Regions from separate parts of the Ottowia beijingensis genome, predicted to be linked through region 2. Evidence: predicted binding sites of a transcription regulator. Region 2 holds the regulator's gene; each other region holds the start of a gene.

Region 1 (7,542 bases), on a different contig from region 2:
CGGCCTGCCCATGCTGCCTGTGACGCACGGCAACGAGTTCACGCGCCTGCAGATTCTGCTCTACACCTTCATCCTGCTGGCGGCCTGCCTGCTGCCCTTCATCTACCGCCTCAGCGGCTGGATCTACCTGGCGGCGGCGCTGGTGCTCAACGCGGGCTTCATCTGGCACGCCTTCAAGCTGTGGCGCAGCTACTCCGACGCGCAGGCGCGCAAGACCTTCCGCTTCTCGCTGATCCACCTGTCGCTGCTGTTCGCGGCGCTGCTGCTGGACCACTACCTGCTATGAATCCACGTCGAATTGCTATTAAACAAATAGCTGCTGGCGCCCTGCTGGCAGGCGCTGCGGCCGTTTTGACTGCCTGCCAGCCCGGCAAGCCGCAGTTTCGCGGCATCGACATCACCGGTGCCGATTACGCCAAGGACTTCGCGCTCACCGACTTCAACGGCCGCCCGCGCACCCTGCAGGATTTCAAGGGCAAGGCGGTGGTGATGTTCTTCGGCTTCACGCAATGCCCCGACGTGTGCCCCACCACCATGACCGAGATGGCGCAGGTCAAGCAACTGCTGGGGCCGGATGGCGACAAGCTGCAGGTGCTGTTCGTCAGCATTGACCCCGAGCGCGACACGCCCGAGGTGCTGAAGGCCTACATGGGCAGCTTCGACCCCGGCTTCCTGGGCCTGTACGCCGCATCGCCCGAGGCGCTGGCCGCGCTGGCCAAGGACTACAAGATCTACTTCAAGAAGGTCGACGGCAAGACCCCCACCAGCTACAGCATGGACCACAGCGCGCAGAGCTACATCTACGATCCGCAGGGCCGGCTGCGCCTGTACAGCCGCTACGGCAGCGATCCGAAGCTGGTGGCCGAAGACATCAAGCTGCTGCTGGGTGGGGCCTGATCAATAAAGATAGCTGCTTGCGCTTGGTATACAAGGGTTTCAGATATAAAATCATCTGAAATCAAGACGTAGCAGGCGCAAGCAGCTCACTTTATTGAAGCGCCTCATTCCGCCTTGATGCCCTGCGTGCGGATGATGCCGCCCAGCACCTGCGCGTCGCTGCGGATGCGGTTGGCCAGCCCCTCGGGCGACGAGCCCACGGCCTGCCAACCCTGTTGGAACAGGCGCTGGCGCATCTCGGGCGCACGCACGATGGCGCTGACGGCCGCGGCCAGCTTCTCGACATGCGCCTTCGGCATGCTGGCCGGCGCGGCCACGGCGTTCCAGATCTCCAGGTTGAAATCCTTCACGCCGGCTTCGGCCAGGCTGGGCAGGTCGGGCACCAGCGTGCTGCGCCCGCTGGAGGTGACGCCGATGCCGCGCAGCTTGCCGGCCTTGATCTGCGTGTTGGCCAGCGCCGGTGGCAGCATCGACAGCTGCAGGTCGCCCCCCACCATGGCGTTGAACACCTGCGGGTAGCCGGGGTAGGGCACGTGCACCGGCGCGATGCCAGCGCGGCTTTTCAGCAGCTCCATGCCGATGTGGCCCACCGTGCCCACGCCGGGCGAGCCGTAGCTCCACTTGTCGCCGGCGGCGCGCGCGGCGTCGAAGAAGGCCCGCGCATCACCGCCCGCGGCGCTGGCCGGGGCGGTGAGCACCAGCGGCGCCACGCCGACCAGGCTGACCGGCGCCAGGTCCTTCAGCGGGTCGTAGCGCACGGCGGGGTTCAGCAGCCGGGCGATGGTCATGTTGCCGTTGATCATCAGGCCGATGGTGTGGCCGTCGGTGGCCTTGGCCACCGCGTCGGCGCCGATGTTGCCGCCGGCACCGGCGCGGTTGTCGACGATGACGGGCTGGCCCAGCGCCTTCTCCAGCGGGTCGGCCAGCGCGCGCGCCGTCAGGTCGGGCGACGAGCCGGCCGGAAAGCCGACGATGATGCGCAGCGGCTTGGCAGGCCAGGCCGCGGCCTGTGCGAAGGCCGGCGTGGCGGCGCCGATGGCAGCGAGCAGGGCGGCGCCGGCGATCAGCGCGCGGCGGGAGAGCGGGGCAATGGGCATGGTGGTGTCGTGAATGGGCGAGGGGCGCGGCCCGCGGTGGCGGCCGCTGAAAAACGCGATGTTAGCCGGCGCCGGGCGCGCCTCAGCCCAGCACGCGCACCCGGTCTTCGGCCGGCCCCATGCGGCCGGCGCGCGCGGCGCCCAGCATCCAGCGCAGCACGGCAGCGCCGTTGAGCGGCTTTCTCGGCAGCATGGCCACGCTCACGCGCAGGTCGAGCGCGTCGCCCTTGGCCAGCAGCGCGGAGTCGCGCGCGCCCTCGTCGACGATGCGGAGCGCTCGCGCGATGGCGTCGTGCCGCGTGGTGGGTGCTTCCAGCAGCACGGCGAAGTCGGCCTCGCTCACGCGCGCGGCCAGGTCCACCTCGCCGGCGATGCGGCGCAGGCGCGAGGCCGTGAGTACCAGCGCGCGCTCGGCGGCCTGCAGGCCGTGCGCGGCGGCAATGTCCTTCCAGTTGGCCACGTGCACCACCAGCACGGCAAAGCTGCTGCCCTGCTTGTCGGCGCGCGCCAGGGCGCCGTCCAGGCGCGGCGTCAGCACCCGCAGGTTGGCCAGGCCGGTGAGCGCGTCGGTGGTGGCCGAGGCCGCGGCGCGCACGCGCGCTTCGCGCCGGCTGGCCACGCCGGTGGCGATGGCGTATAGCAGGATCGGCATCTCCAGCGCCGCGCCGATGGCCAGGCCGTAGCGCGTCAGCCCGCTGGTGGCGATGAGCCCCAGCGTGCGCGCCAGCGGAAACAGCGCCAGCAGCAGCATGGGCATGAAACCGAGGATGGCCAGGCGCAGGTGCCGGTCGGGGCTGCGCCGCCACGCCAGCGCCATGCACACGGCGACCAGTGCCAGCAGCAGCAGCAACACGTCGCCGATCAGCCGGTAGGTGGCGCCCAGCGGCACGGCGATGTCGACCAGCACCAGCGTGGTGGTGAGCGCGGCCACGGCCAGCACCGCGCGGTCCAGCCAGACCGAGCTGCGCGCCGGCTCGGTCAGCATGCGGATGAACAGCAGGCCGACGACTGCCGACAGCGATGGCGCGACGAAGGTGGACAGGCGGTTCCACCAGTCCCAGTACGGCCACACGTACTGCGCGCCGGTGCCCAGCTGGGCCAGCTGGGTGATGCCGACCGAGGCCACGTAGGCCGCGTAGCCGATCATCAGACGGTCGCGCCAGGCGATGGACAGCGCCAGCGCCATCATCAGCACCATGGCCAGCAGGCCGAAGTAGCCCCCGAGCAGGAACTGCTCCTGATCGCGCGACACGGCCAGCGGCGTGCCGCTGATGAGGCGGATGGGCGCCGAGTAGGCCACGCGCGCGTGCTCGACGCGCAACCAGTAATCCACCGGCGTCTCGGTCTTGGTGGTGAGCGAAAAGGTGGGCAGGCGCCCCGGCACCGGCCAGTGCGGCACGGGCACGGCGTCGCCGGCTTCCTGCCGGTGCCAGGCGCCGTCGCCGCTGCGCTGGTACAGCACGGCGCGGTCGATGCCGGAATCCATCAGCTCGATGAACCAGCGCTGGGGCGCCGACTGCTGGTGCGCGCGAAAGCGGAACCACAGCACCTGCCCGTCCAGCGGGTAGCGCGCCTCGTCCAGCACGGGGCGCCAGTCCAGCGCGTCACCCTGGCGCGCCACGGCGTCGATGTCGAGCTGGCCGCCGCTGTCGATCCAGAACTGCGCATGCCCTGGCAGCGGCACCACCGGCCGCACCCGGGCATCGAGCTCGATCACCGCCGGTGGCGGGCCGGCTAGCGCGGCGCTGCCCAGCGCCAGCAACACCAGCGCCAGGCCATGGCGCGCACGGCCCGGCAGGCGAAGAAACCAGTGAAGCAAGGCAACGACGGCAGGCACGCCGAACTTTTAAGCCAGTTCGTTACATGCCTGGCTTACAAACGGGCAAGAAAAACCCGGGCAAGCCCGGGTTCCGTGAAGTTTTTCTGCGCTTGCCCGCCGCGTGGGGCGTCAGGCGTATTCGGCCAGCGCCGTGCGCATCTTCTTCATGGCCGCCACCTCGATCTGGCGGATGCGCTCGGCGCTCACGCCGTACTCGGCGGCCAGCTCGTGCAGCGTCATGCCGCCCGAGCCGTCGTCGTTCACGTTCAGCCAGCGCTCGGTCACGATGCGGCGGCTGCGCTCGTCCAGGCTCTTCAGCGCCGTGGCAATGCCCTCGGTGGCCAGCACGTCGCGCTGGGCCGATTCGATCATCGCCGTCGGCTCGTGGCCGGCGTCCGACAGGTAGGCGATGGGGCCGAAGGCTTGCTCGCCGTCGTCCGAGGGCGCCGGATCCAGCAGGATGTCGCCGCCGGACAGGCGCGTTTCCATCTCGCGCACTTCTTCCGGCTTCACGTTCAGTTCGCGCGCCACCACGTCGATCTGCGCGTCGGTCAGCGCGTCGCGGTGCGTGATGTCATCGGCCGCGTCCTCGACCTTGAAGCCCTGCTTCATCGAGCGCAGGTTGAAGAACAGCTTGCGCTGCGCCTTGGTGGTGGCCACCTTGACCAGGCGCCAGTTCTTCAGGATGTATTCGTGGATCTCGGCCTTGATCCAGTGCAGCGCGTAGCTCACCAGGCGCACGCCCTGGTCGGGGTCGAAGCGCTTGACGGCTTTCATCAGGCCCACGTTGCCTTCCTGGATCAGGTCGGCGTGCGGCAGGCCGTAGCCCAGGTACTGGCGCGAAGTGCTGACCACCAGCCGCAGGTGCGATAGCACCAGCTTGCCGGCCGCCTCGATGTCGCCGCTGTCGCGCAACTCGCGCGCAAAGCGCTGCTCTTCCTCCTGCGTCAGCATGGGCAGGCGGTTGACGGCCGTGATGTAGGCGTCCAGATTGCCCAGCGGCGGTACAACAGCCCACGGGTTGGCCAGCGCCACGGCGTTTGCTGAAGTGGTTGCCGAATGGGTCATCGTCGAATGTCCTTTCATGTTGCTCAGGTATTCTAGCACTCTCTTCGATTGAGTGCTAAGGGCAAAGTTCAATCCCTTGCCTGCATTCTGCGGCACGGCCGGTGCTCTGGACGTAGGCTGAAGGCGATGCCCTGTGTCGGGTGCGGTTTCTGGCAGGAAAAAATGAATGAAAAATGGCTTTTGCGCCCACCAGGAAAGCGCGAGTAGCTATAAAAACAATATCAACATGGCGCGTCCAGGCGTTCATGGGCCAGGGCGCGCACCAAAGCCAGCACGGCCTGCTGCGTGCCGGTGGTGGGGCGCAGGCTGCTGACGGCGGTGTAGAGCGGGATGCGCAGCCGTGCCCCGGTGGCGGTGACGATGGGGCAGGCCTGGAAGGCGGCAGCTTGCGCGGCGCCGGCCAGGGCGTGGCGCGACAGGATGGCGCAGCCGGCGCCATCCTGCACCAGGTCCAGGATGGCGGCCACGCCGTCGATCTCCAGCGCCACCTCGGGGCGGCAACCCGCCCGCGCCATTTCCGCTTCGATGTGCATGCGGATGGCGTTGGGCCGGGTGGGGATGACCAGCGGCAGGCGGGCGACTTCGGGCAGCGTCATCTCCGCGTCTGGGGCGGCGTGCCCCGCTTCTTCGGCGCGGCGCACCAGCAGCAGCGCGTCGCTGGCCAGCGGGGCGATTTCGAGGCCCGGCACGGGCTGCGCGTTGTAGAGCACGGCGATGTCGAGGCGGCCGCTGGCCACCTGCTCCTGCATGCCGGTTGACAGCGCCTCGGTGATCGACAGGCGCGCATCCGGCAGTTGCTGACGAAAGCCCTGCAGCAGCGGCACGGCCAGCGCACGTGCCACGGACGGCGGCAGCCCCAGCGTGACGCGCCCCGCCAGGCCGCCGCGCAGGCGGGCCAGTTCCTCACGCGCACGGTCTACCTGGTGCAGGATGCCGCGCGCATGCTCCAGCAGCACCTGGCCGGCCTCGGTGGGGACGGCGCCGCGGCCGTTGCGCGCCAGCAGGGTCTGGCGCAGTTCCACCTCCAGCAGGCGCACCTGGCGGCTCAGGGCCGGCTGGGCCACGCCCAGCGCAATCGCGGCGCGGGTGAAGCCGCCCAGTTCGGCCACGCGCACGAAGTATTCAAGTTGGCGCAGGTCCATGGCGATATTTAAATTTGAGCATAACTTTAAATCAGCGATGCCCTATTGGCATATCTGATAGTGCCGCCTACCGGTAGCGCTGGGAAGGTCGGCATCGCACAATGGCTCATCCCCCACCAGAAGCATCCGAGGAGCCCATGAGCCAAGCCAATCCGCTCATCATCGACTGCCACGGCCACTACACCACCGCCCCCAAGGCGCTGGAGCACTGGCGCAACCAGCAGATTGCCGGCATCGCCGACCCCGCAGCCAAGCCCAAGGTCAGCGATCTGAAGATTTCCGACGACGAACTGCGCGAGTCGATCGAGACCAACCAGCTCAAGCTGATGAAGGAGCGCGGCAGCGATCTGACCATCTTCAGCCCGCGCGCCAGCTTCATGGCGCACCACATCGGCGACTTCGCCGTGAGCAGCACCTGGGCGGCGATCTGCAACGAGCTGTGCTACCGCGTCAGCCAGCTGTTCCCCGACCACTTCATCGGCGCCGCCATGCTGCCGCAGTCGCCGGGTGTCGATCCGGCCACCTGCATCCCCGAACTGGAAAAGTGCGTCAAGGACTACGGCTTCGTCGGCATCAACCTGAACCCGGACCCCTCCGGCGGCCACTGGACCAGCCCGCCGCTGACCGACCGCCACTGGTACCCCATCTACGAGAAGATGGTCGAGTACGACATCCCGGCCATGGTGCACGTCAGCACCTCGTGCAATGCGTGCTTCCACACCACCGGCGCGCATTACCTGAACGCCGACACCACGGCCTTCATGCAGTGCCTGCAGGGTGATCTGTTCAAGGATTTCCCCAGCCTGAAGTTCATCATCCCGCACGGCGGCGGCGCGGTGCCCTACCACTGGGGGCGCTTTCGCGGCCTGGCGCAGGAGATGAAGAAGCCGCTGCTGCAGGACCATCTGCTGAACAACATCTTCTTCGACACCTGCGTGTACCACCAGCCGGGCATCGACCTGCTGACCAAGGTGATCCCCGTCGACAACATCCTGTTCGCCAGCGAGATGATCGGCGCCGTGCGCGGCATCGACCCCGAGACCGGCCACTACTACGACGACACCAAGCGCTACGTGCAGGCCACCGACAATCTGACGGATGAGCAGCGCTACAAGGTCTACGAAGGCAACGCGCGGCGCGTGTTTCCGCGGCTCGACGCAGCACTCAAGAAGAAGGGGAAATAAGCCATGTACGAACTCGGCGTCGTCTACCGCCATATCACTCGCACCGATGCGGCCACGGCCGACGCGCTGGCCCAATACGGCAGCGCCACCGTGCACGAGGCCATGGGCCGCGTCGGCTTGCTCAAGCCCTACATGCGGCCCATCTACCCCGGCGCGCAGGTCAGCGGCACGGCCGTCACCGTGCTGCTGCACCCCGGCGACAACTGGATGATGCACGTGGTGGCCGAGCAGATTCAGCCGGGCGACATCGTGGTCGCCGCCATCACCGCAGAGTGCACCGACGGCTACTTCGGCGACCTGCTGGCTACCAGTTTCCAGGCGCGTGGCGCGCGGGC
Region 2 (7,542 bases):
CATCCAGCGCAATGCCGCGCTTGAAGGCGAAGGATTCGAACACCAGCGTCAGGTGCGCCGTGGGCGCGGCGATGAGCTGCTTGACCACCGCCAGCAGCTGCGACGGCCGCCGGTGGCTGGTGTCGATGACGTGCGAGCGCTCGCGCAGGTCGGCCAGCAGGCGGCGCTCTTTCTCGATCGCCTGCGGCAGCGCCTGCCGGCCCTGCAGGTCGTCGGGCATCGACAGTGGGTGGCGCCGCCGCGTTTCGGAAAAGCGCCGCACCAGGGTTTCGTCGTCGGCGTCCAGAAAGATCTGGCGCAGCGCGATGCCCCTGTCGCTCAGGCCATGCAGCAACAGCGGCAGCTGCGGCAGCGAATCGCCGCTGCGCACGTCCATGGCAATGCCCACCCGGCGCGTGCCCAGGCGCTGCTGCAGCGCGATGAAGGGCTCCAGCAGTTCGGGCGGCAGGTTGTCGACGCAGTAGTAGCCCACGTCCTCCAGCGCGCGCAGCGCCACCGACTTGCCCGATCCGGACATGCCGCTGATGACCACCAGTTCGATGCTCATGCGCGCGCCTTCCGCGTGCCGCGCGGCGGCGTTGCGGGCGCCGCCGCGGGCGCGTTCAGCATCTCCTGCGCATGCGCCAGCGTGGTGTCGGAAATGCGCTCGCCGCCCAGCATGCGGGCGATCTCGCGCGTGCGCGGCTCGCCCTGGATGGGCGCCACCGTGCTGGTGGGCGCGGCCCCTTCGCCAGCCTGCTTGCTGACCAGCAGGTGCTCGTCGGCACACGCCGCCACCTGCGGCAGATGGGTGACGCACAGCACCTGCCGGTCGCGCCCCAAGCGCTGCAGCAGCTGGCCTACGGTGGCGGCCACGGCGCCGCCCACGCCCGAATCGACCTCGTCGAACACCAGCGTTCCGACGCTGCCCAGTTCGCTGGTGGTCACCGCGATGGCCAGCGCCAAGCGTGACAGTTCACCGCCGGATGCTACACGTTCAATAGCGCGTGGCGCTGATCCGGTGTGCGCTGCCACCAAAAACTGCACGTTCTCCAGGCCGTGCTGCGCCGGCTCGGACAGGCGCTCAATCGCCGCTTCGAAGTGGCCGCCCTGCATGCCCAACTCCTGCATCGCGGCGGTCACCGCCTGCGACAGGCGCGGCGCGGCCTGCTGGCGCTGCTTCGACACGGCTTGCGCGGCCTGCAGATACGCCTGACGCGCGGCCTGAGCGTCGGCCTCCAGCTGTGCCAGGTCGCCCGCCGCTTCCAGCTGCGCCAGCTCGGCGCGCCATTGCGCCAGCACCGCGTGCAGCTCTTCCGGCGGGCGGCGAAAGCGCCGCGCCAGGCCTACCCATTGGCCCATGCGCTCGTCCAGCTTGGCCAGTTGCTCGGGGTCGGGGTCGGCGCGCCGCAGATAGCCGTGCAGGCTGTGGGCGGCATCGCGCGCCTGGGCCACGCAGGCTTCCAGCACCTCGACCAGGGCGGCGAATTCGGGTTCGATGCCGCGCTGCTCGTCCAGCGCGTTCTGTGCCTGCGCCAGCGCGGGCAGGGCGCCGCCTTCGCCATCGTCGCCTTCCAGCGCGGCGCTGGCCGTCTGCGCGGCGTCGATCAGCGCCTGCGCATGCGACAGGCGGGCGTGGCGCTGGTTCAGCTCGTCCCACTCGCCATTGGCCGGGGCCAGCTTGTCGAGTTCGCCGATCTGCCACAGCAGGCGCTCGCGCTCCTGCGCCAGGCTGTTCTGGGCTGCGCGGGCGGCTTGCAGCGTGGCGTCGGCCTGGCGCCAGGCTTGCCAGGCGGCGGTCATCGGGCGCGCATCGGTGCCGGCATAGGCATCCAGCAGCTCGCGCACGGCGGCGGGGCGCGTCAGGCTTTGCCAGGCGTGCTGGCCGTGAATGTCGACCAGCCACTCGCCCAACTCGCGCAACTGCGCCAGCGTGGCGCTGGAGCCGTTGATCCAGGCGCGGCTGCGGCCGGCACTGTCGATGGTGCGGCGCAGCAGCAGGGCGCCGGATTCGGTGTCGAAGCCATGCTCAGCCAGCCAGGGGCGTGCCGTCTCGGGCAGGTCGAACTCGGCGCCGATCTCGCAGCGCGGCTGGCCTTCGCGCACCCACAGCGCATCGCCGCGCCCGCCCAGCACCAGCTGCAGCGCGTCGATCAGGATCGACTTGCCGGCGCCCGTCTCGCCGGTCAGGGCCGTGAAGCCGCGACCCAGCGCCAGATCGAGCGCCGGGACGATGACGAAGTCGCGCAGGGTCAGGTGGCGCAAACCCATGTCAATGATCTCCCGCGTCGTCGCGTCGCCCGGTGTGCATCAGGCACCCCGAATCCAGCGGCCGCGGAGCAGGCCACGCGGGGGCGCCGTGGAGCGGGCTTGGCCCGGCCACTGGCGTCGTCCCCCTGAGGGGAAGGCGCCGCAGGCGACTCAGGGGGGACGTCATACCCCGCCCTCGTTCCAGTGCAATTTCTTGCGCAGCGTGTCGAAGTAGCTCCAGCCCGTGGGGTGCAGAAAGCGCACGCGGAACTCGGAGCGCCGCACCACGATGCGGTCGCCATGGTGCAGCGAGGCCAGCGACTGCATGTCGAAGCTGGCGCTGGCGTCCTTGCCGGAGACGATCTCGATGGCGATCTCCACCGGATCCGCCACCACGATCGGCCGGTTCGACAAGGTGTGCGGCGCGATCGGCACCAGCGCCCAGGCCGGCACCAGCGGGTGCAGCAGCGGCCCGCCGGCCGACAGCGCATAGGCCGTGGAGCCGGTGGGCGTGGCCACGATGATGCCGTCGGCCCGGTGGTTGGCCACGAAGTGGCCGTTGACCTCGACGCGCAGTTCCACCATGCTGGCCACGGCGCCGCGGTTCACTACCACGTCGTTCATGGCGAAGGCCTCGAACACGCACTCGCCCTCGCGCATCACCTTGCCATGCATCAGGCTGCGGTGGTCTTCCTCGAACGCGCCGCCCAGCATGGCCGACAGCGTTTCGTGGTAGCCCTCCAGCGGAATGTCGGTGATGAAGCCCAGCCGCCCCTGGTTGATGCCGATCAGGGGCGTGCCGTAACGCGCCAGCTGCCGGCCGATGCCGAGCATGGTGCCGTCGCCACCCACCACCACCGCCAGGTCGCATTCGTTGCCGATGGTGGCCACGTCGAGGGCGGGGTACTGGTCGAGCCCGGTGCTGTGCGCGGTGCGCTCGGCCAGCACCACCTGGCAACCCTGGGCCGTCAGAAAGCCGGCGATCTCGGCAATGATTTCTCGGGTCGAGTCCGGCACGGCGGAAGAGGCCGAATCCTGGTACTTCCCGACCAGTGCGACACGGTGAAACTGAAGGCTCATGAACAAATTACATCATAATGATTTGAATGCTCGACGACCGTGCACGCCTGCTGCTCAAGACCCTGATCGAGCGCTACATCGCCGACGGCCAGCCCGTCGGTTCGCGCACGCTGTCGCGCGCCTCGGGGCTCGATCTGTCGCCCGCCACCATCCGCAACGTGATGTCGGACCTGGAGGAGATCGGCCTGATCGCCAGCCCGCACACCTCGGCCGGGCGCGTGCCCACGGCGCGCGGTTACCGCCTGTTCGTCGACACCATGCTGACGGCGCAGCAGGGCGAGATGGACGCGCCGGCACTGACGCCCGACCAGCCGCAAAAGGTGATCGCCAACGCGGCGCAGCTGCTGTCCAACCTGTCGCACTTCGTCGGCGTGGTGATGGCGCCGCGCCGCTCGTCGGTGTTCAAGCACATCGAGTTCCTGCGCCTGTCCGAGCGGCGCCTGCTGCTGATCATCGTGGCGCCCGACGGCGACGTGCAGAACCGCGTGCTGTTCACCGACACCGACTACACGGCGTCGGAACTGCAGGAGGCGTCGAACTACCTCAACGCCAACTTCTCCGGCATGGCCATCGAGCAGGTGCGCGCGCGCCTGCACCACGAGGTGGACCGCCTGCGCGGCGAGATCGCCAAGCTGATGCAGGCGGCGGTGCAGGTCGGCTCCGAGGTCATGAGCCAGGCGCAGGACGAGGTGGTGATCTCGGGCGAGCGCAATCTGTTGGCGGTGACCGATTTCTCCAGCGACATGAACCAGCTGCGCCGCGCGTTCGACCTGTTCGAGCAGAAGGCGCAACTGATGCGGCTGCTCGACGTATCGAGCGAGGCCGAGGGCGTGCGCATTTTCATCGGCGGCGAAAGCCAGACCGTGCCGGTGGAAGACCTGTCGGTCGTCAGCGCGCCGTACGAGGTGGATGGCCAGGTGGTCGGCACGCTCGGCGTGATCGGCCCCACGCGCATGCCTTACGACCGCATGATCCAGATCGTCGACATCACGTCGCGGCTGGTCAGCAACGCGCTCAGCCAGGGCAAGCCGGGTGGCAACGCCTAGAATCACGCGCTTGGCGGGCCGTTAGCTCAGTTGGTCAGAGCAGGGGACTCATAATCCCTTGGTCGCAGGTTCAAGTCCTGCACGGCCTACCAAATTTCTTGTGTTAGAATTGCGGGCTTCGCGCGGCTGTAGCTCAGTTGGATAGAGTACTTGGCTACGAACCAAGGGGTCGTGGGTTCGAATCCTGCCAGCCGCGCCACTTTCTTTGAGAAACCCCGCAAGTCCTTGATTTGCGGGGTTTTTTCATGTTCACGGGCATCATCACCGCGGTTGGCCGCATCGTTGAAGTGCGGGCATTGGGCGACAGCGGCGCGCATGGCAAGCAGTTGCTGATCGAGACGCCCGCCGGCTATCTGGATGACGTGGGCCTGGGCGACAGTATCGCGCTCAACGGCGCCTGCATGACGGCCACGCAGATCGACGCCGCGACCGGGCGCTTCGCCATCGACATCTCGGCCGAATCGCTGGCGCGCACGGCGGGGCTCGACCAGCCCGGGCCCATCAACCTCGAAAAAGCCCTGCGCGCGCACGACCGCCTGGGTGGGCACATAGTCTCGGGCCATGTGGACGGCATCGGCCAGGTCACGCACTTTGCCCCCGTGGGCGAGAGCTGGGAGCTGCGCGTGCTGGCGCCGCGCGAGCTGGCGAAATACCTGGCGTACAAGGGCTCGATCACGGTCAACGGCGTGAGCCTGACGGTGAACCGGGTGAGCGACACGGCCGAGGGCTGCGAGTTCAGCATCAACCTGATTCCGCACACGGTGCAGAACACCGCGCTGCATGCGCTGGCGGTGGGCGCTGCGGTCAATCTGGAGATCGACCTGATCGCCCGTTATGTGGAGAGAATGCTCTCCAGCGCAGGCGTGGCGGGCGCCGGCAGCTCCTAAATTCGCAGCTTGACGACGCCCGTGGCCAGTGCCGTGCCGCACAGCACGATGGCGCCGCAGAACAGCATCCACGGCGTCACGGTTTCGCCCAGCAGCGCCACGCCATAGAACACCGCGAACACCGGAATGGTGAAGGTGACCGTGATGGCCCGCGCCGGGCCCAGCCGGTCGATCAGGCGGAAGTACAGCACGTAGGCCACCGCGGTGCACAGCACGCCCAACGCGAGCAGCGCGCCCCAGGCTGTGGCGCTGGGTGGCTGCGACGGCCACAGCAGCAGCGATGGAATCGCCAGCCCCAGCGCCGCGCCGATCTGGCTGCCGGTGGCCGACATCAGTGGGTTCAGGCCCGTCAGGTAGCGGCGCGTGTAGCTGGCCGACACGGCATAGCTGATGGTGGCCAGCAGGCACGCGGCCACGCCCCAGGCCGGGCTGAAGCCCGATGCATTGGGCGTGAAGCTGGCCTTGCCCCAGGTGAGCAGCGCCACGCCGATGAAGCCGATGACCAGCCCCAGCGTGCGCGAGGCGCCTGGCCGGTCGCCCAGCCAGGCCCAGGCCACCAGCGCGCCGAACAGCGGCACCGTGGCGTTCAGGATGGACGACAGGCCGGTGCTGATCGACAGCAGCGCGAAGCTGAACAGCGCGAATGGAATGGCCGAATTGATGACGCCGCAGAACAGCACCGGCTTCCAGTGCTGGCGCAGCTGCGGCCACAGGCCACGCGCCAACATCACCGGCAGCAGCGCCAGTGCCGCGATGGCCACGCGCACGCCGGCCGTCGGCAGCGGGCCGAACTCCAGCGTGCCCAGCCGCATGAACAGGAACGACGCGCCCCAGATGGCGGCCAGCAGGATGAATTCGACGGCGACGGCGGCAGACATGGGCGCGAAGTATGGGGCCGCGGGCGGCGCGGCAGGTTGCTGGATGCGTGCGGGATGGATGCGGCGGGCGCAACCATGTCTCAGGCGCGGCCGGGCGGCTGCGGGCGCAGGGTGGCGGCTGGCGCGCCGCCGCTTGCGGGCGTGTCGATGGTCCAGCCCTCCAGCCGCAGCAGCGCCGCCTTGCGCGCCAGGCCGCCGGCGTAGCCTGTCAGCGCCCCGCGGCTGCCCAGCACGCGGTGGCAGGGCACGAAGATGCTGAGCGGATTGGCGCCGACGGCGGTGCCGACCGCGCGCACGGCAGCCGGGCGGCCGATGCGTTCGGCGACCTGGCGGTAGCTTTGCGACTGGCCGGCTTCGATGGCCAGCAAGGCGCGCCACACGGTTTGCTGGAACGGTGTTCCGCTCGACAGATCCAGTGGCACGTCGAAGTGCACGCGCCGGCCGGCGAAGTACGCGTCCAGCTGGCGCATCGCCCCGGCCAGCGCGGGGTGACCGGGCTCGGGCGCTCCCCATTCGGCCCAGGCCGGGCTGTCCTTATGGCCCTCGGTGAACCAGGCGCCGCACAGGCCCTGCGGCGTGGCGGCCAGCAGCAGATCGCCCAGCGGGGTGCCGCACAGGGCGTGTGCGGTGTGCAGATGGTGTTTCATGGTCAAAACCTCGTTGAGCCGCCGTCCATCAAGCGCGGACAGCTATGAAATTGATACTTCTTTGGTTTGCCACGCCCGCACGGCGGCGTAGCCGCGCCACGGCCGCCAGCGCTCGGCCAGCGCTTGCGCGGCGCGGGCGCGGTGGCGCTGGCTTGACACCCCCAGCGCCTTGTGCAGCGCCACGTCGCCGGCCGGGAAGGCATCGGGCCAGCGCAGCGCGCGCAGGGCGATGTACTGCGCCGTCCAGTCGCCGATGCCGGGCAGGGCGGTGAGGGCGGCCAGGGTGGCGGGCACGTCGGCGCCGGCGTGCAGCGCCAGCTGCCCGGCATCCACCGCCCGCGCCAGCGCGTGCAGCGCAGCCTGGCGTTGCCGCACCAGGCCGAGCCGGCCCAGTTCGTCACCGCTGGCGCCCGCCAGCGCGGCCGGAGCAGGAAACAACCGCGCCAGCCCGTCGATCGGCGTGGCCAGCGGCTCACCGAAGCGCGCCACCAGCCGCGTGGTCAGCGTGCGCGCCGCGGCCACGCTGACCTGCTGGCCGACGATGGCGCGCACCGCCAGCTCGAAGCCGTCCAGCGTGCCCGGCACCCGCACGCCCGCCGCGCTGGGGAAGTCGGCGCCCAGCACGGCGTGGATGGCGGCCGGGTCGGCGTCCAGGTCGAGCCAGGCGCGCACGCGGGCGATCACGCGCGGCAGCGCGGGTGCCAGCGTGTCGGCCACGCGCACGTGCACCCGGTGCGCGCCGGGATCGAAGCGGCAGGCGACCCAGCCGCCGATG
Region 3 (7,542 bases), on a different contig from region 2:
TGGTATCCGCGCAGCGCGCGCTCAAGGGCATCGGCTTTCGCCTCGTCGGAAAAGCCGACGCGCTCAGCAAACTCCGCCAGGTTGTCACCGCTGATGACCAGCTCATGCTGCGCCGCCACGACGTAGAGCCCCTGGCTGCCTTGCCCGTTGGGAAGCATGCGGGTGCCACTCGGGCGACGCTGGTCATGGAGCTTGCTGGCGATGCCCATGCGCAGCAGCATCCGTTGAACCGCTTGCAAATTGGCCAGGTCGCTCTGCGCCAGACGCACGCTGACGCCCTTGCTCTGCGTGCCCTGCACCGAACCGTCGCTGTCGAACAGGCCACGCAGCAATCCGGCATGAAACGCGCTGCTGGTGCACTCCAGCGCCGGCGTCAGCCCTTTCGCGCCCGGCGCCATGCCGTAGCGCACTGCCAAATCGCGCAGGGGCGCCGATGCCATGCGCACTTCGCCACGGTCGGCCAACGGGCGCTGCCATCCGGCGAAGTCCACCCGGTGCGGCAAGGTCTGGGCAGCGGCCAGGGCAGCAACCATCACGCCCGTGGGCGTCGGTGACGAGGCGCCATTGGCGACGGACTTAAAGCGTTCGTCCCATACGGACAGAACCGCCCTGTCAGCCTTCAGAACGCCGTCGCCGACCAGCAGGCCCAGCAGGTAACCTTCGGCCTCTGTGCCTTCGCCGTCCCAGCCATCCATCGTTCGATGGTTGTGGAGCGCCACTTCGTCACCAGGCTGAAGATCCTGCGCCTGCACCCACTCGGTGCGCATGATGTAGCGCGTGCGCGTGGCTACGCGGCGAACCTTGTGGTCGCAGGTCAGGCGCATGGCATGGCCTTCGACCGTGCGCAGTTCCAGCACAGGCCTGTGACCCGTGCGGAAGAAGCCTCGGCTCAGCACCGGATAGGCGGCCCCGTCCACGACGGCCTCGAAGGTTTTGCCAATCAGTTGCGCGACCTGGGCCGGCCCTTCCGATGTCATCACCCAGGTGTCGGCCGTCACGCAAGGGTTGGTGGCTTCGATCTTCTCGGTGTAGTTGAGGTTGTTGTCGCGGCCGATCTGGTCGAGGAACAGGATGCCCGGCTCGGCGAAGTCGTAGGTCGACTTCATGATGGTGTCCCACAGCTCGCGCGCGGGCAGCTTGCGGTACACCCACTGGCCGTCGGCGCGCTGGTAGGCGCCCTTGTCCATCACCTTGGGGCCGGGCATGGCCTTGTGCACCAGTTCCCAGTCGCTGCCGTCGGCCACGGCCTGCATGAAGGCATCGCTGACGCCGACCGAGACGTTGAAGTTGTTCCAGCGCCCCGGCGTGCGCTTGGCGGTGATGAACTCCAGCACGTCCGGGTGGTCGATGCGCAGCACGCCCATCTGCGCGCCGCGGCGTGCGCCGGCGCTTTCCACCGTGGAGCAGCTCTGGTCGAACACGTTCATGTAGCTGCACGGCCCGCTGGCCATGCTGGCGGTGCCTTTCACATACGCGCCCTTGGGGCGGATGCGGCTGAAGTCGTAGCCCACGCCGCCGCCGCGGCGCATGGTCTCGGCGGCCTCGCGCAGCGCCTCGTAGATGCCCGGATAGCCCTCGTCGTCGTGGCCCTGGATGGCGTCGCCCACCGGCTGCACGAAACAGTTGATCAGCGTGGCCTGGATGTCGGTGCCCGCCGCGCTCATGATGCGGCCGGCGCCGATGGCGCCGGCATACAGGTTGGCGAGGAACTTGCGCTCCCACTCGGCGCGCAGCTCGGGCTTCTCGACGCTGGCCAGCGCGCGCGCCACGCGGCCGTAGAGCTGGTCCAGGCTGGTTTCGCCGGGCTTGAAGTACTTCTCGGCCAGCACGTCGCGGCTGATGGGCTGCACGTCCAGCTGGTGCTCGGTGGCGGGCAGGGAATCGCGTTTCATGTTGTCTCTCCGGGGTCGATACACGGCCTGCCGGCGCGTGATCGTGCACCGGGCAGCCAAGCCCCTCATTCTTGCACCTGGCGACTTCGGCATGCGGGATGTTGGTGTGATAGCTGCCTGCGGCTGCTATCGAACCAGAAGCGTGCAGCGCTTTAAACATGGGTTCCCGATGCACTTTTGAACCCCCATGAAACGACATGTACGCGCTCCGCTGCCCACCGTCCGCACGCTGGGGCCTTGACTTCGCCGCGGCGTCAGGCCTCGTAGAATCGCCCCTTCGCCCACCGTTTTCACCAGCCTCTGGACAGACACCATGAACCGCTGCACAAAACCCCTCATTGCTTCTTTATTCATAGCTGTCAGCGCCCTGATGACGGTCGCTTTGGCCGTCTTTCCTTCAGAAGCGCAAGCCCAGCGCCTGTTCCCGCAGAAGGTGCAGCGCGGCAAGATCACTTTCGTCAATACACGCGAGGTGATGCTGAACGACCGCCCCGAGCGCCTGGCGCCCGGCGTGGTGGTGCGCAACGAGCGCAACACCATCGCCCTCACCGGCAGCCTGCGCGGCAACTCGTACACCGTCAATTACCTGCGCGACCCGATGGGCCTGGTGCGCGAGGTCTGGATCCTGTCGCCCGCCGAGGCCGAGCGCCCGGTGCGCCCCGCCTACCGCGGTCAGCCGGCTGTGCCCGCCGAAGCGGACCCGACCGTCTACGCCAACTGACGGCCCGCGCCGCGCGGCGGTCACTCGCCGCCACGGCCACGCCCTGCCGGCGCCGGCCGGCATCCCTTTTCCGTATTTCCAGGAGACGTCCATGTCTCGCAAAGTCTTCATCAAAACCTTCGGCTGCCAGATGAACGAGTACGACTCGGACAAGATGGCCGACGTGCTGGGCGCTGCCCAGGGCTACGAGCCCACCGACAACGTCGACGAGGCCGACCTGATCCTGTTCAACACCTGTTCGGTGCGCGAGAAGGCGCAGGAGAAGGTGTTCAGCGACCTGGGCCGCGTGAAGCACCTCAAGCAGAAAGGCGTGCTGATCGGCGTCGGCGGCTGCGTGGCCAGCCAGGAGGGTGAAGCCATCATCGCCCGCGCGCCCTACGTCGACGTGGTGTTCGGCCCGCAGACCCTGCACCGCCTGCCCGAGCTGCTGTCGCAACGCGCGCAGCAGCAGCAACCGCAGGTGGACATCCGCTTTCCCGAGATCGAGAAGTTCGACCACCTGCCCCCGGCGCGCGTGGAGGGCGCCAGCGCCTTCGTCTCGATCATGGAAGGTTGCTCCAAATACTGTAGCTACTGCGTGGTGCCGTACACGCGCGGCGAAGAGTTCAGCCGCCCGTTCGACGACGTGCTGACCGAAGTCGCCGGCCTGGCCGACCAGGGCGTGAAGGAGGTGACGCTGCTGGGCCAGAACGTGAACGCCTACCGCGGCAAGATGGGCGACACGGACGAGATTGCTGACTTCGCCCTGCTGATCGAGTACGTGGCCGAGATCCCCGGCATCGAGCGCATCCGCTACACCACCAGCCACCCGAACGAATTCACGCAGCGGCTGATCGACGTCTACGCCAGGGTGCCGCAGCTGGTCAGCCACCTGCACCTGCCGGTGCAGCACGGCTCAGACCGCATCCTGATGGCGATGAAGCGCGGCTACACCGCCATGGAATACAAGAGCATCATCCGCAAGCTGCGCGCGGTGCGGCCCGATTTGAGCCTGTCGAGCGACTTCATCGTCGGCTTTCCGGGCGAGACCGAGGACGACTTCGGCAAGATGATGAAGCTGATCGACGACGTGGGTTACGACGCCAGCTTCAGCTTCATCTTCAGCCCCCGCCCCGGCACGCCGGCCGCCAACCTGCACGACGACACGCCGCACGCGGTGAAGCTGAAGCGCCTGCAGCACCTGCAGGCCACCATCGAGCAGAACGTGCGCGCCATCGGCGCCAGCCGCGTGGGCACGGTGCAGCGCATCCTGGTCGAAGGGCCGTCGCGCAAGAACCCGGCCGAGCTGATGGGCCGCACCTTCTGCAACCGCATCGTCAACTTCGACGGCGGCCCGCACCGCGCGCGCTTGGTGGGCCAGATGATCGACGTGACCATCACCGAGGCGCTGCCGCATTCGCTGCGGGGGCGGGTGCTGACCGCTTGAAATCGCTCAAAACGCCTTTATCATTAGCACTCGCTGGGGTTGAGTGCTAACAGCACCTGCTCCATCGCCTTCCGGTTGCTCGACGATCCCTGCGGATGTCTGGTGAGCAGCCAAAAAACCGTTGCATACCTTGAACTTAGGAGAACCCATGAAACTGCGCCCTCTCGCCGATCGCGTGATCGTCAAGCGCCTGGAGAACGAAACCAAGACCGCCTCCGGCATCGTGATTCCCGACAACGCCGCCGAAAAGCCCGACCAGGGTGAAGTGCTGGCCGTCGGCCCCGGCAAGAAGAACGACAAGGGCGAAGTCTCCGCCATGAACGTGAAGGTGGGCGACCGCGTGCTGTTCGGCAAGTACAGCGGCCAGACCGTCAAGGTCGATGGCGACGAACTGCTGGTGATGAAGGAAGACGACCTGTTCGCCGTGGTCGAGCAGTAAGTTCTCGCCAGTTTCCCGCATACTCTTATTTTTATAGCTTCTCGCGCTTGCTACACCTGCGCTAGAGCCATTTTTCATTCATATTTTCAGGAGCCACCCAAATGGCAGCAAAAGACGTTGTTTTCGGTTCTGACGCCCGTCACCGCATGGTCGAGGGCGTGAACATCCTGGCCAACGCGGTCAAGACCACCCTGGGCCCCAAGGGCCGCAACGTGGTGCTGGAGCGCAGCTTCGGCGCCCCCACGGTGACCAAGGACGGCGTGTCGGTCGCCAAGGAAATCGAGCTGAAGGACAAGCTGCAGAACATGGGCGCGCAGATGGTCAAGGAAGTCGCTTCCAAGACCAGCGACAACGCCGGTGACGGCACCACCACCGCCACCGTGCTGGCCCAGGCCATCGTGCGCGAAGGCATGAAGTACGTGGCCGCCGGCATGAACCCGATGGATCTGAAGCGCGGCATCGACAAGGCCGTGGCGCAGCTGGTCGAGCAGCTGAAGAAGGCCAGCAAGGCCACCACCACCAGCAAGGAAATCGCCCAGGTCGGCTCCATCTCCGCCAACTCCGATGAGTCGATCGGCAAGATCATTGCCGACGCCATGGACAAGGTGGGCAAGGAAGGCGTGATCACCGTCGAAGACGGCAAGAGCCTGGACAACGAGCTGGACGTGGTCGAAGGCATGCAGTTCGACCGCGGCTACCTGTCGCCCTACTTCATCAACAACCCCGAGAAGCAGGCCGCGCTGCTGGACAACCCCTACGTGCTGCTGTTCGACAAGAAGATCAGCAACATCCGCGAACTGCTGCCCACGCTGGAAGCCGTGGCCAAGGCTGGCCGTCCGCTGCTGATCATTGCCGAAGAGGTCGAGGGCGAAGCCCTGGCCACGCTGGTGGTCAACACCATCCGCGGCATCCTGAAAGTGGTGGCCGTCAAGGCGCCGGGCTTCGGCGACCGCCGCAAGGCCATGCTGGAAGACATCGCCATCCTGACCGGCGGCAAGGTGATCGCTGAAGAAGTGGGCCTGAGCCTGGAGAAAGTCACCCTGGCCGACCTGGGCCAGGCCAAGACCATCGAAGTGGGCAAGGAAAACACCACCATCATCGACGGCGCCGGCAAGGCCGAGGACATCGAGGCGCGCGTCAAGCAGATCCGCGTACAGATCGAGGAAGCCACCAGCGACTACGACCGCGAGAAGCTGCAGGAGCGCGTGGCCAAGCTGGCCGGCGGCGTGGCCGTCATCAAGGTCGGTGCCGCGACTGAAGTGGAAATGAAGGAGAAGAAGGCCCGCGTGGAAGACGCCCTGCACGCCACGCGCGCTGCGGTGGAAGAAGGCATCGTGGCCGGCGGTGGCGTGGCGCTGCTGCGCGCGCGCCAGGCCGTGGGCGACATCAAGGGCGACAACCACGACCAGGACGCCGGCATCAAGATCGTGCTGCGTGCCGTCGAGCAGCCCCTGCGCGAGATCGTCATCAACGCCGGCGACGAAGCCAGCGTGGTGGTGAACAAGGTGCTGGAAGGCAAGGGCAACTTCGGCTTCAACGCCGCCAACGGCGAGTACGGCGACATGATCGAGATGGGCATTCTGGACCCGACCAAGGTCACGCGCACCGCGCTGCAGAACGCCGCTTCCGTCGCCAGCCTGATGCTGACGACCGAAGTGATGGTCGCCGAGGCACCGAAGGACGACGCCCCGGCCGGCATGCCCGCGGGCATGGGCGGCATGGGTGGCATGGACGGGATGATGTAATCCCGCGCTGCTGGTCAGCCGACCGCTGAAGCAAAAGAGCCGCTGGAGACAGCGGCTCTTTTTTTGTCCGCGCCGACAAAGCGCGCGACGCTCATCGCAACTGCTTGAGCAGACCGGCTGTGGAGACATCCAGGGCCGTCACGTCACCCGAGTGCAAGGCGGCCTCGATCTCGCCCGCATGCTGTTTGCCCAGCTCCACCCCCCACTGGTCGAAGGGGTTGATGCCCCACAACGCACCCAGGACAATCGTGCGATGCTCATAGAGCGATAGCAGCGCCCCCAGGCTGTGCGGCGACAAATCGGGCAGCAGCAGCACGGTGGAGGGGCGGTTGCCGGGGAAGTGGCGCTCGGGCGCATCGCCCGCCTGCCCCATCATCAGCGCGCGGGCCTGGGCCAGAGCGTTGGCGAGCAGCTTGGTGTGGTGGCCGGGCAAGGCGTGCGCGGGGTTGCGCACCAGCACGAATTCGACCGGCACCGGCTGCGTGCCCTGGTGCAGCATCTGGAAGAAGGCGTGCTGGCCGTTGCTGCCGACCTCGCCCCAGGTGACGGGCGCGGTGTGCAGCGACAAGGCACGGCCGCGCGTGTCGACGCGCTTGCCGTTGCTTTCCATCTCCAGTTGCTGCAGATAGGCCGGCAGCCGGCGCAGGCCATGGTGGTAGGGCGCCACGCAGCGGCTGCCGAAGCCGTGGAAGTGGCGGCACCAAAGGTCGAGCAGCGCCAGCTGCACCGGCAGGTTGCGCGCCAACGGCGTCTGGGCAAAGTGCGCATCCATGGCACGCGCACCCGCCAGCAGATCACGGAACGCCGCTGACCCGATGGCGATGGCGATGGGCAGGCCGATGGGCGACCACAGCGAATAGCGCCCGCCCACGCCTCCGTCGAAGGCGAAGCAGCGCCCGGCGCCAAAGGCTTCGGCGGCGGCGGTGTTCGAGCTGACAGCGACGAAGTGTCGCGCCACGTCGGTGCCGCCCTGCGCGGCGAACCAGGCGCGCGCTGAGGCAGCGTTTTGCATCGTCTCGGCCGTGCCGAAGCTCTTGGAGGCGACGATGAACAGCGTGCTGTCGACCCGCAGTTCCGGCAGCAGTTCGGCCAGTTCGTGGCCGTCCATGTTGGCCACGAAGTGCACGCGCGGGCCATTGGCCACGCCGCTGGCGCGCAGCGCCTGCACCACCAGGCGCGGCCCCAGGTCGGAGCCGCCGACGCCCAGGTTGACGACGTCGGTGAAGGCGCTGTCAGCGCGCACGGCGTCGGCGTAGGCCAGCATGGCCGACTGCGTGGCGGTGATTTCGCGCCGCAGATTGACTATGTTTTCAGGAGCT

What was found. The regulator HrcA, encoded in region 2, represses chaperone genes, less so after heat shock. The targets are predictions, from matches to a motif close to TTAGCACTCNNNNNNNNNGAGTGCTAA.
Region 1: the regulator HrcA is predicted to act here: its motif matches at 4,914-4,940, upstream of rpoH (RNA polymerase sigma factor RpoH).
Region 3: the regulator HrcA is predicted to act here: its motif matches at 4,063-4,089, upstream of groES (co-chaperone GroES).

What each region holds. Positions count from the first base shown of each region.
Region 1 covers NZ_JBHUEP010000006.1:295,029-302,570, forward strand. The annotation lists gene cyoE (heme o synthase) at 1-286, shown strand, start outside; gene ACFSCU_RS08580 (SCO family protein) at 283-897, shown strand; gene ACFSCU_RS08585 (Bug family tripartite tricarboxylate transporter substrate binding protein) at 1,002-1,994, opposite strand; gene ACFSCU_RS08590 (7TM diverse intracellular signaling domain-containing protein) at 2,077-3,831, opposite strand; gene rpoH (RNA polymerase sigma factor RpoH) at 3,943-4,881, opposite strand; gene ACFSCU_RS08600 (LysR substrate-binding domain-containing protein) at 5,103-6,023, opposite strand; gene ACFSCU_RS08605 (amidohydrolase family protein) at 6,161-7,207, shown strand; gene ligK (4-carboxy-4-hydroxy-2-oxoadipate aldolase/oxaloacetate decarboxylase) at 7,211-7,542, shown strand, end outside.
Region 2 covers NZ_JBHUEP010000009.1:76,727-84,268, forward strand. The annotation lists gene rapZ (RNase adapter RapZ) at 1-547, opposite strand, end outside; gene recN (DNA repair protein RecN) at 544-2,250, opposite strand; gene ACFSCU_RS14365 (NAD kinase) at 2,413-3,309, opposite strand; gene hrcA (heat-inducible transcriptional repressor HrcA) at 3,336-4,355, shown strand; tRNA gene ACFSCU_RS14375 (tRNA-Ile) at 4,371-4,447, shown strand; tRNA gene ACFSCU_RS14380 (tRNA-Arg) at 4,478-4,554, shown strand; gene ACFSCU_RS14385 (riboflavin synthase) at 4,601-5,242, shown strand; gene ACFSCU_RS14390 (DMT family transporter) at 5,239-6,120, opposite strand; gene ACFSCU_RS14395 (methylated-DNA--[protein]-cysteine S-methyltransferase) at 6,201-6,767, opposite strand; gene ACFSCU_RS14400 (DNA-3-methyladenine glycosylase 2) at 6,810-7,542, opposite strand, start outside.
Region 3 covers NZ_JBHUEP010000006.1:231,458-238,999, reverse strand. The annotation lists gene ACFSCU_RS08295 (LAGLIDADG family homing endonuclease) at 1-1,892, opposite strand, end outside; gene ACFSCU_RS08290 (hypothetical protein) at 2,263-2,613, shown strand; gene miaB (tRNA (N6-isopentenyl adenosine(37)-C2)-methylthiotransferase MiaB) at 2,705-4,039, shown strand; gene groES (co-chaperone GroES) at 4,188-4,478, shown strand; gene groL (chaperonin GroEL) at 4,580-6,223, shown strand; gene pgi (glucose-6-phosphate isomerase) at 6,315-7,542, opposite strand, start outside.